Regions from separate parts of the Cupriavidus sp. YAF13 genome, predicted to be linked through region 1. Evidence: predicted binding sites of a transcription regulator. Region 1 holds the regulator's gene; the other holds the start of a gene.
The links. Region 1 encodes LexA, which represses DNA repair genes until DNA is damaged. Its sites were predicted from a motif close to ACTGTATNNNNATACAGT; they were not measured.

Region 1 (7,717 bases):
GAAAAGATCCCTATTGGTCACACTTGGCGCTGGCGTGCAGTCCGAGTTTTAAGGGGAGTAGCCGCATCGCAGCGGAGCCACATCATGTTACGGGTATTGGTGCTGTTTCTAATTCTTCTGGTTTTCCGAGCGATTTGGTTGCATCGGCATGTCGCCACTATGCGGTTGGTTCGACGCGACTCGTCGGGCTGGTTGAGTTATGAGTTGCGTCGGCGTGTTCGATTGGCGGCAGTTCCTGCACATATCTCGGCCTATCCCGTTCCGAGAGAGGAGCGCGTCCGTGTCGTTCGGATGGCAGGGCTGGTTCTATGGCACAAGGAACTCAGCGTCGCGCTGCCGAACGAGGCAAGTTCGCATCTGGGCGATATTTCCCCGCAGGAATTCGATGCCCGCTTTCCCAGTTGGCTGCAATTGGGTCCTCCAGGGCACGGCGCTTAGTGCGTGCCTGCATCCGATGCGAGCGAAAAGGGCTCCACCGGTACCAGGCGCTTTTCGGAGAATGTCAGGCCTTCTCTTTGAGGGGCCGTGGCGCCGGTTCTGCATCCATTCGCTCTGCCGGGTAGGGCCGCATGAAGCTGCGTGCCCGCTCTGGATCCCGGCAGGTCAGCCAGTCATCCCATTCCGCCCGCGGCACGATGACGATCATCCGTTTTTCCTTGCCCGGTGCATGGAAGCGGTTCATCAGCGGGTGCTTGTCCGAGTTGATGGTCAGCATGGTGAACGAGAAGGCGCCATCCGGCCAATCCCGCCACAGGCCGGCGATGGCGAACTCCGGGTCGTCCTTCAGCCAGATCTTCCAGCGCACGGACTTGGGTCCGGCTTCGTAGTTCGGCTCGTAGAAGCCGGTCGCCGGCACCAGGCAGAGCTGCCCCTTCTTCCACGGCCCGGAGAACGACCGCTTCTCGCCGACCGTCTCCGATCGCGCGTTGGTGGTGTCGAACTTGGCCACGCCCGGCGGGATGCGGTTTTTGGGCACCATGCCGAACGTGCCCACCAGCGCCTGCCGCGCGCCGTCAGCTTCGGTCACTACGATCGGCGCCGCATAGTCCGGCCAGGTCTCGGGCGGATAGCCCAGGGGCGGCGGCTCGACGCCGAAGACGTCGCGCAGCAGCTGGCGCTGCACCGGGGCGTAATTAGTGCACATCCTCATCTCCTGGCAAGGGCGTGAGTGGCAACACCCGCCGCGCCTTCTCCGAGACGCGCCGGTGCTTGTCCTGCGCATCTTGCCACGTCGCCGAGGTGAATATCTTGTCGATGCCGCCGCCGGCCAGGTGGGTCAGGAAAACCGGTTTGTCGCTTATCTTGTCCGACCACGGGCAGAAGCATGTCCAGACACGGGCATCCTGCTCGGGAAGGTCCGTGCGCAGCACGAAGCGTTTGAACCAGCCCCTCAGAAATTCATGATGGGCGTTCCCGTCCAGCGTCTGGACCGGCTGGCCGTGAGGGTCCAGAAGGTACAGCTGCATTCTGAATGGATCGCCATAGGCATCCGGCGTGCCGCCGCGAACGGCATGGCGCAGCGCGCGTACCCAATTCTCTGGGGTGTCGGGGGGCATGGTGGGGCGGCTGCAGCTAGTCAGCGGCGCGGGAACCGTGCGCGTAGCGGCGTTTTCACCGCCGGCCGGGCCACCTTGATCCGGTGATGCTGGCCATCCTGCTCGAACGACAGGTAATCGGCCGTCCACACCATCTTCTCGATGTGGCGCGTCTCGATGCCATGCACGGTCACCGCGCTGGCCGTGACGGTGACGCCTTCGCAGTCGAGGCGCAGCTCGGCCGTGTCGCCGGGCAGGAACTGGGTTTCCAGGAAGATCGATGCCGCCTGGTAGGTCACAGGGAACATGCCGTCTCCTGCCGGGTAGCGTAGTGGCGCTCACCGCGGGTGCGCAGCCGGATGGTGTTCGGGCCGAGGATGTCGGCGCCATCGGCGAGGCAGAAACTCAGGCGCGCACCGTCGTGTTCGAACGCCAAGCGGTCGATTGTCCACGGCAGCGCCTGGAGGGCCGCTGTATCGACACCCACCAGGTGCAGCGTGGCGCCGGCGGCCTGAGCGGCTGCCTCTACCTCCGGGTTCCATGTGTCGGCCGTGAGCAGCGGATCGTCGATCGTGAGGCTGGGGCAGCGGATGGCCAAACGCGCAGCCCCATGGGACTGGCTATATAGATAGACGGTATCGGGGGCGCAGGCGAACATGTCTCTCTCACTGGATACTGTATGGATATCCAGTATAAGAGTCGTCCTAGGCCGAACGAGGATAGTTGAGTCAACTGTATGGATATACAGCAATCTCTCTACCGCGCACTTATGACCCGAGGTTAAGTGCGCTCACATCAAGGGTCAGGCGATAGCGAACGGGGCACTCTGGATCAGGATCCTCTACGTTTTCCAAAACATAGGGGAAACCACCTAGCGGAAGCGTTTCGACGACGCACCCAACCAGCGTCACTTCCGCTAGCCCAGTCAAGAAAGGAACCAAATCCGCCATTTCTGCGCCGATCGATAAGGGTTCCTCGCCATCGAGATGCCATATTGGCTGTCTGACCTCATTGGAGGGCATTAGCTGAAAGTTGCTGACGGTCAGCTTTGGGCCCTTTGTAGTCGCACTGTGCTCCTGGCCATTCCTCAAATTGACCAGCCTTGAAACGCCTGGGCGATGCTGAGAAAGGCAGTTCAGAAGCTGACTCTCTGGGCTCAGTGCATTGATGAGTTCCTTGTCAAGCAGGTGATCGAGTGACGAATGCTGCCGGCCGAGCTTAAAAAAAATGCCCAGGTATCTGACAGATTTCTGTGACGGCGCGGCGTGCAGCAATAAGAAAGGCTGTGACCAAGCCGTCCAAATTATGGATGACGGGAAAATACGCGTGTGCCTGCGCCTGCGTCCCCTGAGGCAATCGCTTTGCCTGGAACTTTAACAACTCAGTCTGCTGCGCATCCTTGGCGTGGGCGCACTGCAGTAACGTTTCTTTGATTGCATACATCAGGGAAAGCACGTCGTCTCGAGCGCTTTTGTCCAACTGACCCGCCCGAGGAAGCATTTCGAAGGCCGTAATGAAAGTGCTTGCGACGATGGGTGACGCAGACCCGACATCGTGTGTCTTTGCGTTCACCCACATCGCATTCGGATTTGTGCGGTCTGGGTCAATCCCATCCGGGGTCTGCATGAGAAACGTTTCGTGCGGCGTGTATATCTCGAGATGGCGGCTAGGAACTTCGCAAATTAGCTTGATCGCGCCTTCCTTCGTGGAGGGAACCTGAAAGCTGCCAGCGTTGTCGCGGGGGAACATTGATTTGGTCGTCACACTTCGTCTCTCGCAAATGAACTGCGCTGTACCGCTTCTCGCCGGCCTGAGGGAGGGCGCGCGGAAGTGTTGTATTCAGAATGCAAAAAAGCCCACCGCGATGGGTGGGCTTCAATTCAAGTTCCAAATTTTGGAAGTTCTTATTCCAAAATTCTGATTAAGTTAGCAACTGCAAACCTCGCTAACCTTATAAATTCTGGGGTGGCTGATGGGACTCGAACCCACGACGACAGGAATCACAATCCTGGACTCTACCAACTGAGCTACAGCCACCGTCGATGTCGTTCTGCTTGGTGCCGAACGACGAAGAACAAGATCATACAATGCCAAGAGCCGGATGGCTAGTACTCTGCACAAATTTTTTTCAGTGCCGCCTGCTTAACCAGCCAGCTTGGAGGATTCCTCCAACTCGAGCATTCGGCAGATGGCGGCCATGCTGCCAACCATGGTGCGTCGTTGTGCGCCCTGGTAGATGCGTACGCCTTTGGACTGGCGGAAGGGCACGGGCTTGACGGGGCGGCGGGCGGAGAGGCGGTTGGCTGGCAGCATGGCTACACCTGGTGACTTGCAACAACAGTTAGCGGTACCCGCTACGCGGGTGCGTTGGCACAATCGGGTGTCGGCTTGTACGGGGTTCGCCCGTCTCAGCCGCACTCGTCAGAAGGCGCCGGGGCGGATGAGACCGACAGCGATGCCTTCTAGTGAGAACTCTTCACGGCCGGCTTGCACGATGATGCTGGGGAAGTCGGGGTTCTCGGCGATCAGCTCGATGATGTCGCCGCGGCGGTTGAGGCGTTTGACGGTGACGTCGTCGCCTAGGCGCGCTACAACGATCTTGCCGTTGGCGGCTTCGCTGGCGCGCTTGACGGCGAGCAGGTCGCCATCGAGGATGCCGGCGTCGCGCATGCTGAGACCACGCACCCGCAGGAGGTAATCGGGCTGCACGTCGAACACCGAGGCGTCGACCTGGTATTGGCGGTCGATGTGTTCGGCGGCGAGGATCGGGCTGCCGGCTGCGACGCGCCCGACCAATGGCAGGGTTAGCTGCATGACGCCGGCCATGGGCAGCGAGAACTGGTCGGGTAGCTCGGAGTCGCTGCGGGAGACCTTGAGGCGAATGCCGCGTGAGGCGCCGGGGGTGAGCTCGATCACGCCTTTGCGGGCCAGGGCACGTAAATGTTCCTCGGCTGCATTGGGTGAGGAGAAGCCGAACTTGGCGGCGATCTCTGCGCGCGTGGGCGGGAAGCCCGTGTGCTGGAGGCTGCTGCGGATCAAGTCGAAAATCTGCTGCTGTCGCGGTGTCAGGGTCGCCATGGTCGCCGGTGTTTGAAAGCACTGTATGTTTAAACAGTATGCTGTGATTTTATACAGTATCGAGTGAAGTGCAAGCGGAATTTTTGGGAGTTTGCGCATTGACAGGTGCGTCCCACGGGTCTTGGCGCGTGCCGTGGCGGGTGGGCGGAGGGTTACAATCCGCGGCACTGAAGCGTCTTGCGTTGCGTACTGTTCAACTTTTCTGGCTGCCGGCCACTTTCCCACTTTCCCGCCATGTCTCTCCTGCCTCGTGTCGTCGTGCTCGCTACCGGCGGCACCATTGCCGGTTCTTCTTCCAACCCAGCCAGCAGCGCGAAGTACCAGGCGGCGACGGTGCCGGTGACGGCGCTGCTCGACGCGGTGCCGGCGCTGGGCGCGGTGGCGCGGATCGAGGCCGAGCAGGTTGCGCAGGTGGATAGCAAGGACATGTCGTTCGCGCTCTGGTCCAGGTTGGTGGGGCGCGTGGCGTACTGGTCCGCGCAGCCCGATGTGTCGGGCATTGTCATTACGCACGGCACCGATACCCTGGAAGAGACGGCCATGCTGCTGCACCTGGCTTGCGTGGGTACGGTGCCGGTTGTGCTGACGGCTGCAATGCGGCCGTCGACCTCGTTGTCGGCGGATGGCCCGTTGAACCTGCTGGATGCGGTGCGCGTAGCGGCGGATGCCGGCGCGACGGCGAAGGGCGTGCTGCTGGTGATCAATCAGGAGATTCATGCAGGGCGCGATGTGATGAAGGCGCACACATCGGCGGTGAATGCGTTTGTGTCGCCGGTATCCGGGCCGATTGGTTTTGTTCAGGACAACCTCGTGCGCTTTGTGCGCACCCCCGGCCGCTTGCCGGCCAAGGCCTGGCCGGTTCCAGGTGCATGGCCGCAGGTCGAGATCGTGGCTAGCTATGCGGAACCGGGCCGGATCGTGGTGGATGCCTTGGCGCAGGCGGGCGTGTCAGGCCTGGTCGTGGCGGCCGCTGGCAACGGGTCGGTCCACCAGTCGCTGGCGGAGGCGCTAACTGATGCTGCCAGCGCCGGCGTGGCAGTGGTGCGCAGTTCGCGCACCGGGGCGGGGCATGTGGCGATTCCAGCACCTCCCAAGCCGGCCGCGGGCGTTTTTGTTTCGGCCGGCGACCTCAATCCTTATAAAGCGCGCGTGCTCCTGGCGCTGGCTCTGGCCGCGGAGCCAGGACTGGCAAGGGATCCGGCTGCGCTGCAGGCGCGATTCACCGAAAACTGAGGCAGCTTGCTCCCGATAGCAAAAGCACGCTATACTATAAGGCTATTCAACCTTGCTGCACCGGACATGGCGCTCGGGCAGCTTATCCAAAAGGAGCGTCAATGCGTCATTACGAAATCGTATTTATCGTCCATCCGGACCAGAGCGAACAAGTCCCGGCCATGATCGAGCGTTACAAGACGCTGGTCACGTCCCAGGAAGGCCAGATCCACCGCGTGGAAGACTGGGGTCGCCGTCAGATGGCCTACATGATCCAGAAGCTGGCCAAGGCTCATTACGTTTGCCTGAACATCGAATGCGGCAAGGAAACCCTGGCTGAACTCGAACACGCGTTCAAGTTCAACGATGCAGTGCTGCGCCACCTCATCGTTCAGACCAAGAAGGCTGAAACCGCACCGTCCCCGATGATGAAGGAAGTGCAGCGCGAAGAAGCTCGCAAGGCCGCGCAACAGACCAGCGAAGTCCAGGCCGCCTAAGTGCGGACTGTTGTGGTTGCCGCCGGCGTTGATCGCCGCGGCGGCAAGTGCGGGCATCGGTGCGGGAGAGTGCGTTGAACCAGTTAAGGCTCTGCGCAACGCTCGCGGAACGCGATGCCTTGCGTTACACCCCGGCCGGGGTCCCCGTGGTCAACTGCATCTTGCAGTACGCGGGCGAGACGGTCGAGGCGCAAACGCCCAGGCAGGTGGAGTTCGCCATCGCCGCCATGGGAATTGGTCAGATCGGCCAGCGGCTTGAGCGTACCCCGCTCGGCGCGATGCTCGACTGCGAAGGATTCCTGGCCCGCAGGCACCGCAACAGCAAGGCTCTCGTCTTTCACATCACTGGATGTAAAGCATTCGAAAAGGATTGAATCATGGCATTCGTCAAACGTGACAACAAGAACAAGAAGCGCTTCCAACAGCAAAACCCGCTGTTCAAGCGCAAGCGCTTCTGCCGCTTCACCGTGGCTGGCGTGGAACAGATCGACTACAAGGATCTGGACACCCTGAAGGATTTCATCGGCGACAACGGCAAGATCACGCCGGCCCGCCTGACCGGCACCAAGGCGCACTATCAGCGTCAGCTCGACACGGCCATCAAGCGCGCGCGTTTCCTCGCGCTGATGCCCTACACCGACCTGCACAAGAACTGATCGGCCCTAGGTCCGTTAAGGAGAAAACACGATGCAAATTATTCTGCTTGAAAAAGTCATCAACCTGGGCAACCTGGGTGACATCGTTCGCGTGAAGGACGGCTACGCCCGTAACTTCCTGATCCCGAACAAGAAGGCCCGCCGCGCTACCCAGACCGCTATCAGCGAGTTTGAAGTCAAGCGCGCCGAACTGGAAAAGGCAGCCGCTGAAAAGCTGGCAGCTTCGCAAGCCGAAGGCGAAAAGCTGAACGGCCTGACCGTGCAGATCACCCAGAAGTCGGGTGTGGACGGCCGCCTGTTCGGGTCGGTGACCAACGCCGACATCGCTGAAGCTCTGGCTGGCCAAGGCTTCAAGGTCGAGAAGGCGCAAGTGCGCCTGCCGAATGGTCCGCTGAAGGTTGTTGGCGACCACCCGGTCAGCGTCTCGCTGCACACCGACGTGCTGGTCGACGTGACGGTTTCCGTCCTGGGCGAACACGCCTAAGCATCGGCCTTGCTGCCGGTTCCCACTTGTCCTTCGGGCTGGTGGGGACCGGATGCCAGCGCCGCTTGCTTGACCAAACAAAAAGGCAGGAGCATCGCGCTCCTGCCTTTTTGTTTGGCCGCGCCCCTTGCTTGCCTGATCGGCGTATTGGCTGATTGCTACAGGGCGGGGCCGGTTGTCCCGCCGTCACATGGCAGGATGCCCCAACAGCCGGCTGCGAATTCTCCGCCGGCTCGCTGGCGCCGACCGTTATAA
Region 2 (7,717 bases), on a different contig from region 1:
CGCCGAGGTCGATGCGGCGCGCCCACGCCTGCGGCAGCCAGTCCTTGACCACCTCGCGCGCGAGCGCGGCCAGGTCCAGCGGTGCCATGCTGCCGGCGCCGGCCAGGTTCTCCATGCGCGCCAGCGACAGCAACTGCGTCACCAGGTGAGCCGCGCGCTCCGAGCTGCCGGCGATCTGCGCCAGCGACTTGCGCAGCTCCTCGGGCGATTGCTCGCGCTGCGCCAGTTCCGCCTGCATGCGCAGCCCGGCCAGCGGTGTCTTCATCTGGTGGGCGGCATCGGCGATAAAGCGCTTCTGCGTCTGCACGGACACGTCGAGCCGCGCTAGCAGGTCGTTGAACGAGGCCACCAGCGGCGTGATTTCCTGCGGCGCGGCGTGCTCGTCGATGGGACTGGTGTCGCCGGGGTTGCGCGCGCGGATGCGCTGCTGGATCGAGGTCAGCGGGGCCAGCCCGCGTGTGAGGCCGAACCACACCAGCACCACCGCCAGCGGCAGGATCACGAACTGCGGCAGGATCACGCCCTTGATGATTTCATTGGCCAGCCGCGCGCGCTTGTCGAGCGTCTCGCCAACCTGCACCAGCACGGGCTGCGCGTCGCCCGCCTGCTTCAGGTCGACATAGGTGTAGGCCACGCGCACGTCGTTGCCCGCGATGCGGTCATCGCGCAGCGAGACCAGCCCGGCGTGGCCGCGATCGTCCTCGCCGGGCAGCGGCATGTCGTTGTCCCCGGCGACGAACTCACCGTGCGTGCCCACCACCTGGTAGTAAATGTTGTCGGTTTCATCGGCCCGCAGGATTTCGCGCGCGGACAGTGGCAACTGCAGCGTGACGCGCCCGTTGACCTCGCGCACCTGCTGCGACAGCACGATGGCGCTGGCCTCCAGCGAGCGGTCGAAGGGCCCGTTGGCGATGGACTTCGCCACCAGGTAGGTCACGGCAATGCTCATCGGCCACAGCAGCAGCAGCGGCGCCAGCATCCAGTCCAGGATTTCGCCGAACAGCGAGCGCGGCGATGGATGGCCCGCGCTGTCTTCAAGGTGCGGCAGGGCGCCGGCCAGCGTTTCGTCGCTGACGATCTCATCGGGCGGGGAGGGCGCGCGCGCGGGCCGTGCGGCCCGTGCGCGCCGCCGGGGCAGTCGCAGCAGGCTCATGGGGAGGGGGTGTCGGGCAGGTCTTGGCGGCGTCGCCGGCATGCCGTCAAAGGGAAAGGGAAACGGTGCTGAAGCCGATTCTGATTCTGACGATTCTGATTCTAATGGCGCATTCTAGTCGTGCGCCACGGTGGCCTGGAATTTCTCCAGGCAGTAGCCCAGCCCGCGTACCGTGGCAATGCGGATCCCGCCCACCTCGATCTTCTTGCGCAGCCGGTGCACATAGACTTCGATGGCATTGTTGCTGACCTCTTCGCCCCATTCGCACAGGTGGTCGACCAGTTGCTCCTTCGATACCAGCCGCCCGGTGCGGGTGAGCAGGATCTCCAGCAGTCCGACTTCGCGCGCGGAGAGATCCAGCATCTGCTCGTTCAGGTAGGCGATGCGGCCAACCTGGTCGAAGGCCAGCGGGCCGTGGCGCGTTAGCGTGGCGCCGCCGCCGGCGCCGCGCCGCACCAGCGCGCGCACGCGGGCTTCCAGCTCGGACAGGGCGAAGGGCTTGGCCATGTAGTCGTCGGCGCCCAGGTCCAGGCCCTTGACGCGCTCATCGACGCCGTCGGCCGCGGTCAGGATCAGCACCGGCAGCATGGCGCCGCGCGTGCGCAGGCGCTTGAGCACTTCCAGCCCGGGCATGCGGGGCAGGCCGAGATCGAGGATCAGGAGGTCGAAGGTCTGGGTCGAGAGCGCCGAGTCGGCTTCAACCCCACTGGCGACATGGTCGACGGCATAGCCGGAGTGACGTAATGAGCGTGTCAGGCCATCTGCCAGCACATCGTCATCTTCGGCGATCAGAATACGCATGGTTGTCTCCACCCTGGCCGGCTTAGTCGTCGCTTTACATCAAATGACGCGTGCGGGACTTGCCAAGCATACTGTTTTTTTATACAGTACTCGCTTGATCCGGTCGCGCAGTGAGCGGGCCGGATCGTACTGAATTTAGCAACGAACGAATAACGAACGAATTACCGACGTTTGCCCAATGTTTGCCCCTGCTGCCAGGTTCATTGTCATCAGGAGTTCGCGGCGCGGCGCGGGTCGGGCGGTTACCCGCAAAAGCAGGCGGCGCGCCACATGCGGCCTATTTATACACCATTGACGGAAGGACGACCATGGATGACGGCAAGAAGGCGGGTGCTGGCGTAAGCGCCGAAAAGCAGAAGGCGCTGGCGGCCGCGCTGGCCCAGATCGAGAAGCAGTTCGGCAAGGGCTCGATCATGAAACTGGGCGAGGCCGACATCGACCAGGATATCCAGGTCGTGTCCACCGGCTCGCTGGGCCTGGACATCGCGCTGGGCGTCGGCGGCCTGCCGCGCGGCCGCGTGGTGGAAATCTACGGTCCGGAATCCTCGGGCAAGACCACGCTGACGCTGCAGGTCGTGGCCGAAATGCAAAAACTGGGCGGCACCTGCGCCTTTATCGATGCCGAGCACGCGCTCGACGTCAACTATGCCGGCAAGCTCGGCGTGTCCGTGGGCGACCTGCTGATCTCCCAGCCCGACACCGGCGAGCAGGCACTGGAAATCACCGACGCGCTGGTGCGCTCGGGCTCGGTCGACCTGATCGTGATCGACTCGGTGGCGGCCCTGGTGCCCAAGGCCGAAATCGAAGGCGAGATGGGCGATTCGCTGCCGGGCCTGCAGGCCCGCCTGATGAGCCAGGCGCTGCGCAAGCTGACCGGCACCATCAAGCGCACCAACTGCCTGGTGATCTTCATCAACCAGATCCGCATGAAGATCGGCGTGATGTTCGGCTCGCCCGAAACCACCACCGGCGGCAATGCGCTGAAGTTCTACGCCTCGGTGCGCCTGGACATCCGCCGCATCGGCTCGATCAAGAAGGGCGATGAGGTGATCGGCAACGAAACCAAGGTCAAGGTGGTCAAGAACAAGGTATCGCCGCCGTTCCGCGAAGCCTTCTTCGACATCCTCTATGGCCAGGGCATCTCGCGCCAGGGCGAAATCATCGACCTCGGCGTGGACGCCAAGGTCGTCGAGAAGTCGGGCGCGTGGTACAGCTACAAGGGCGAGAAGATCGGCCAGGGCAAGGACAACGCGCGTGAATACCTGCGCGAAAACCCGGACATCGCCGACGAGATCGAGAACAAGGTGCGCGAGTCGCTGGGCGTGGTCCTGATGAACGGCACGCCGGCCACCGCCGGCGCCGTGGTCACCGCCGAAGACTGAGCTTCGCTGGCCGGGCCATTCCCGGCCGCGATCCCCACCCCGGGGCGGCACGCGCAGCGACGCGCGCCGCCCCGGTTTGCATTTTTAAAGCGCATTGATAAAGCGCGGTGTTCAAGCGCGCCTTCCCCATGGCTACCCGTCCTCCTCTCTCCCTGAAAGCCCGCGCCGTCGGCTACCTGTCGCGGCGCGAGCACAGCCGGGCGGAGCTGGCGCGCAAGCTGGCCCCGCACGCCGAGTCTCCCGAGGCCCTCGAGCAACTGCTGGATGCGCTGGAGCGCGAGAACTGGCTGTCCAACGCGCGCTTTGTCGACAGCCTGGTGCACCGGCGCGCGGCCCGCTATGGTGCCGCCCGCGTGATGCAGGAAGCCCGCACCCATCAGCTCGGCGGCGATCAGCTTGCCGACCTGCAGGATCGCCTGCGCGGGTCGGAGCTGGAGCGCGGCCGCGCGGTCTGGCAAAAGCGTTTTGGCACGCCGCCCGCCACGCCGGAAGACAAGGCCAAGCAGATCCGCTTTATGGTCGCCCGCGGCTTTTCCCGCGCGGTGGTGAGCCAGGTGATCAAAGGGGCGGATGAATGGCTGGACGGCAGTGACTGACGTCCGCCGGCGCGGGAGCCACAAGTTCAAGTGATGCCGCGGTGATGTCACGGCCCTGTCCTGCACCGGTTTCGGGCACATACCTGCTTTGCCAGTAGGCGTATTCCGAATCTTCACGCCTTGTTCACGCCTTGTTCACGACTTGATGCCTTAGGCCGTTTCCCCCGCAATGCCGCGATTTTTCCGCATGCGCGGGGCTTGCCCGTCGCTCGACAATCCCAGACAACAGCGCCGCGCGCAGTTTGTTCCCGGCCAAGGTTGGCCGGCATGTTAAAATCCTGCGGTTTTCCGGCCCAGCCGTCCATTTCTCCCGCTCCTGCCTGGTGTTATGCCGCTTTCCCCGCCCGTCAATCGCGCCCTGCGTCACCGTCGTGCCATCACGGCGGAGGCTTATCTTAGGGACGACGGCCTATGGGACATCGAAGCGCGCCTGACTGACACCAAGCCGCGCGAGATTCCGCTGGCAGGCGGCGGCGTGCGCCCGGTGGGCGAGCCGCTGCACGATTTGTGGCTGCGCGTCACCATTGACCTGCGCATGAACGTCGTGGACGCCGATGCCTGTTCCGACTGGGTGCCTTATCCCGGCCAGTGCGACACCATCGGCCCGGCCTACCGCAAGCTGATCGGCCTGAACCTGATGAAGGGTTTCCGCAAGTCGGTGAAAGAGCGCCTGTCGGGCGTGGCCGGATGCACGCATTTGACCGAGCTGGCCGGCATACTGCCGACCACCGCGATCCAGGCATTCGCCGGCGATGTGTTCAACATTCGCGACGGCGGTGCCGAAGACACCAGTACCGAACCGCCTTACCAGTTGCATGGCTGCCATGCCCTGCATTTCGAAGGCGAAGTCGTACGCCAGTTTTACCCCCGCTGGTATGGTCACCAGCCAAAACCGAGGACCAAGACCGAAGGGTCTTCGACCCCGGCGGCGCAGCCAGCGGAGGCGCTCGCCGCCCCCGCCGGCGGCGCCATGTCGCGCAGGTCAACCGGTACTTCTGGCTAAGCCAGGCCGGCCTGCAGTCCGCCGAGATTCCATCTCCACACTTTTACGCCTACCCGAAAGGAAACACGCATGAATATCCATGAGTACCAAGGCAAGGAAATCCTGCGCAAATACAATGTGCCGGTTCCGCGCGGCATCCCCGCGTTCTCGGTCGAAGAGGCCCTGAAGGCTGCTGAACAACTGGGCGGCCCGGTATGGGTCGTCAAGGCGCAGATCCACGCGGGCGGCCGCGGCAAGGGTGGCGGCGTGAAGGTGGCCAAGAGCATCGACGAGGTCAAGACCTACGCCACCAACATCCTCGGCATGACCCTGGTCACGCACCAGACCGGCCCGGAAGGCAAGAAGGTCAACCGCCTGCTGATCGAAGAAGGCGCTGACATCAAGAAGGAACTGTACGTCAGCCTGGTGGTTGACCGTGTTTCGCAAAAGGTCGCCCTGATGGCCTCCAGCGAAGGCGGCATGGACATCGAAGAAGTCGCTGCCCACAGCCCGGAAAAGATCCACACGCTGATCATCGATCCGTCGGCCGGCCTGCTCGACGCGGACGCTGACGACATCGCCCGCAAGATCGGCGTGCCCGACGCAAGCGTGGCGCAAGCCCGCCAGGCCCTGCAAGGCCTGTACAAGGCATTCTGGGACACCGATGCTTCGCTGGCTGAAATCAACCCGCTGATCCTGACCGGCGACGGCAAGGTGATCGCACTGGACGCCAAGTTCAACTTCGACTCCAACGCCCTGTTCCGTCACCCGGAAATCGTCGCTTACCGCGACCTGGACGAAGAAGATCCGGCTGAAATCGAAGCGTCGAAGTTCGACCTGGCCTACATCTCGCTGGACGGCAACATCGGCTGCCTGGTGAACGGCGCTGGCCTGGCCATGGCCACCATGGACACCATCAAGCTGTTCGGCGGCGAGCCGGCCAACTTCCTCGACGTGGGCGGCGGTGCCACCACCGAGAAGGTGACCGAAGCCTTCAAGCTGATGCTGAAGAACCCGAACCTGAAGGCCATCCTGGTCAACATCTTCGGCGGCATCATGCGTTGCGACGTGATCGCCGAAGGCGTGATCGCTGCATCCAAGGCCGTGTCGCTGTCCGTGCCGCTGGTCGTGCGCATGAAGGGTACCAACGAAGAGATCGGCAAGAAGATGCTGGCCGACTCGGGCCTGCCCATCATCGCCGCCGATACCATGGAAGAAGCTGCCCAGAAGGTCGTGGCTGCTGCCGCGGGCAAGTAAGCCAGACGCGAACACGAACGCCAGCAGCGCGCCGGGGCCAGGCCTTCGCGCGCTGCTTTGAGCCAAGCAAAGGATTACAGCATGTCGATTCTGATTAATAAAGACACCAAGGTCATCACCCAGGGCATCACCGGCAAGACCGGCCAGTTCCACACCCGTGGCTGCCGCGACTATGCCAACGGCAAGAACTGCTTCGTTGCCGGCGTGAACCCGAAGAAAGCGGGCGAAGACTTCGAAGGCATTCCCATCTACGCAAGCGTCAAGGATGCCAAGGCATCGACCGGCGCCACCGTGTCCGTGATCTACGTGCCGCCCGCAGGCGCCGCTGCCGCCATCTGGGAAGCCGTTGACGCTGACCTGGACCTGGTGGTCTGCATCACCGAAGGCATCCCCGTGCGCGACATGATGGAGCTCAAGGACAAGATGGCCAAGGGCAACAAGAAGACCCTGTTGCTGGGACCGAACTGCCCGGGCCTGATCACGCCTGACGAAATCAAGATCGGCATCATGCCGGGCCACATCCACCGCAAGGGCCGCATCGGCGTGGTGTCGCGCTCGGGCACGCTGACCTATGAAGCAGTCGGTCAGCTGACCGCGCTGGGCATGGGCCAGTCGTCGGCAGTGGGCATTGGTGGCGACCCCATCAACGGCCTGAAGCACATCGACATCATGAAGATGTTCAACGACGATCCCGAAACGGACGCCGTGGTCATGATCGGCGAAATCGGTGGTCCGGACGAAGCCAACGCGGCTTACTGGATCAAGGAAAACATGAAGAAGCCGGTGGTTGGCTTCATCGCTGGCGTGACCGCGCCTCCGGGCAAGCGCATGGGCCACGCCGGCGCGCTGATCTCGGGCGGTGCCGACACGGCGCAAGCCAAGCTGGAAATCATGGAAGCCTGCGGTATCAAGGTCACCAAGAACCCGTCGGAAATGGCTCGCCTGCTCAAGTCGATCCTGTAATACCGATTTGCAGCCTCCCGCCTCCGGGCGGGAAAGCTTGCCGGAGCCGGCGCGCTCGCATGACTGCGACCGCACACCGGCTCTCCATGCCCCCGCCTGCGTGCGGGGGCATGTCATTCTGGAGTACCGTTACCTAGGGTATCTCCCAAGGTGTGCGACATGCCGATTGAAACCGAATCGAAAGCTTGATACGGTAAATCTTCATGTCTGAAGACTCAGACATCCGAAATTCCGCAGGCGCCGCAGTTTTTGGCGGTGTCATGTGGCGTTAGAATCATAATTTAAGAAATTCGAGGAGCTTTACCGTGGAACTGCTGTCCTCCACCGCTTTCTGGATCGCGTTGGGATCCATTATCCTGACCAACATCGTGCTATCCGGCGACAACGCCGTGGTGATCGCGCTGGCCTCCCGCAACCTCCCGCCCGCCCAGCAGAAGAAGGCCATCTTCTGGGGCAGCGCCGCCGCCATCATCATGCGGGTGGTGCTGACGGTAGCCGCGGTCAAGCTGCTGAGCCTGCCGTACCTGAAGATCGTCGGCGCCATCCTGCTGGTCTACATCGGCGTGCAGCTGCTCACCGGCGA

Region 2: recA (recombinase RecA) is a predicted target of LexA. The motif match lies at 2,025-2,042, and genes of this name have one in related genera.

The regions. Positions count from the first base shown of each region.
Region 1 is NZ_JBFRDD010000001.1:120,848-128,564, forward strand. It holds gene AB4061_RS00850 (SOS response-associated peptidase) at 503-1,144, opposite strand; gene AB4061_RS00855 (hypothetical protein) at 1,134-1,556, opposite strand; gene AB4061_RS00860 (hypothetical protein) at 1,577-1,843, opposite strand; gene AB4061_RS00865 (hypothetical protein) at 1,831-2,193, opposite strand; gene AB4061_RS00870 (hypothetical protein) at 2,754-3,284, opposite strand; tRNA gene AB4061_RS00875 (tRNA-His) at 3,497-3,572, opposite strand; gene AB4061_RS00880 (hypothetical protein) at 3,678-3,848, opposite strand; gene lexA (transcriptional repressor LexA) at 3,957-4,613, opposite strand; gene AB4061_RS00890 (asparaginase) at 4,848-5,846, shown strand; gene rpsF (30S ribosomal protein S6) at 5,948-6,322, shown strand; gene priB (primosomal replication protein N) at 6,397-6,696, shown strand; gene rpsR (30S ribosomal protein S18) at 6,700-6,978, shown strand; gene rplI (50S ribosomal protein L9) at 7,010-7,462, shown strand.
Region 2 is NZ_JBFRDD010000031.1:56,297-64,013, forward strand. It holds gene AB4061_RS23685 (sensor histidine kinase N-terminal domain-containing protein) at 1-1,153, opposite strand, end outside; gene AB4061_RS23690 (response regulator) at 1,268-1,954, opposite strand; gene recA (recombinase RecA) at 2,263-3,336, shown strand; gene recX (recombination regulator RecX) at 3,465-3,932, shown strand; gene AB4061_RS23705 (hypothetical protein) at 4,046-4,237, opposite strand; gene AB4061_RS23710 (DUF2889 domain-containing protein) at 4,261-4,935, shown strand; gene sucC (ADP-forming succinate--CoA ligase subunit beta) at 5,005-6,171, shown strand; gene sucD (succinate--CoA ligase subunit alpha) at 6,253-7,134, shown strand; gene AB4061_RS23725 (TerC family protein) at 7,440-7,717, shown strand, end outside.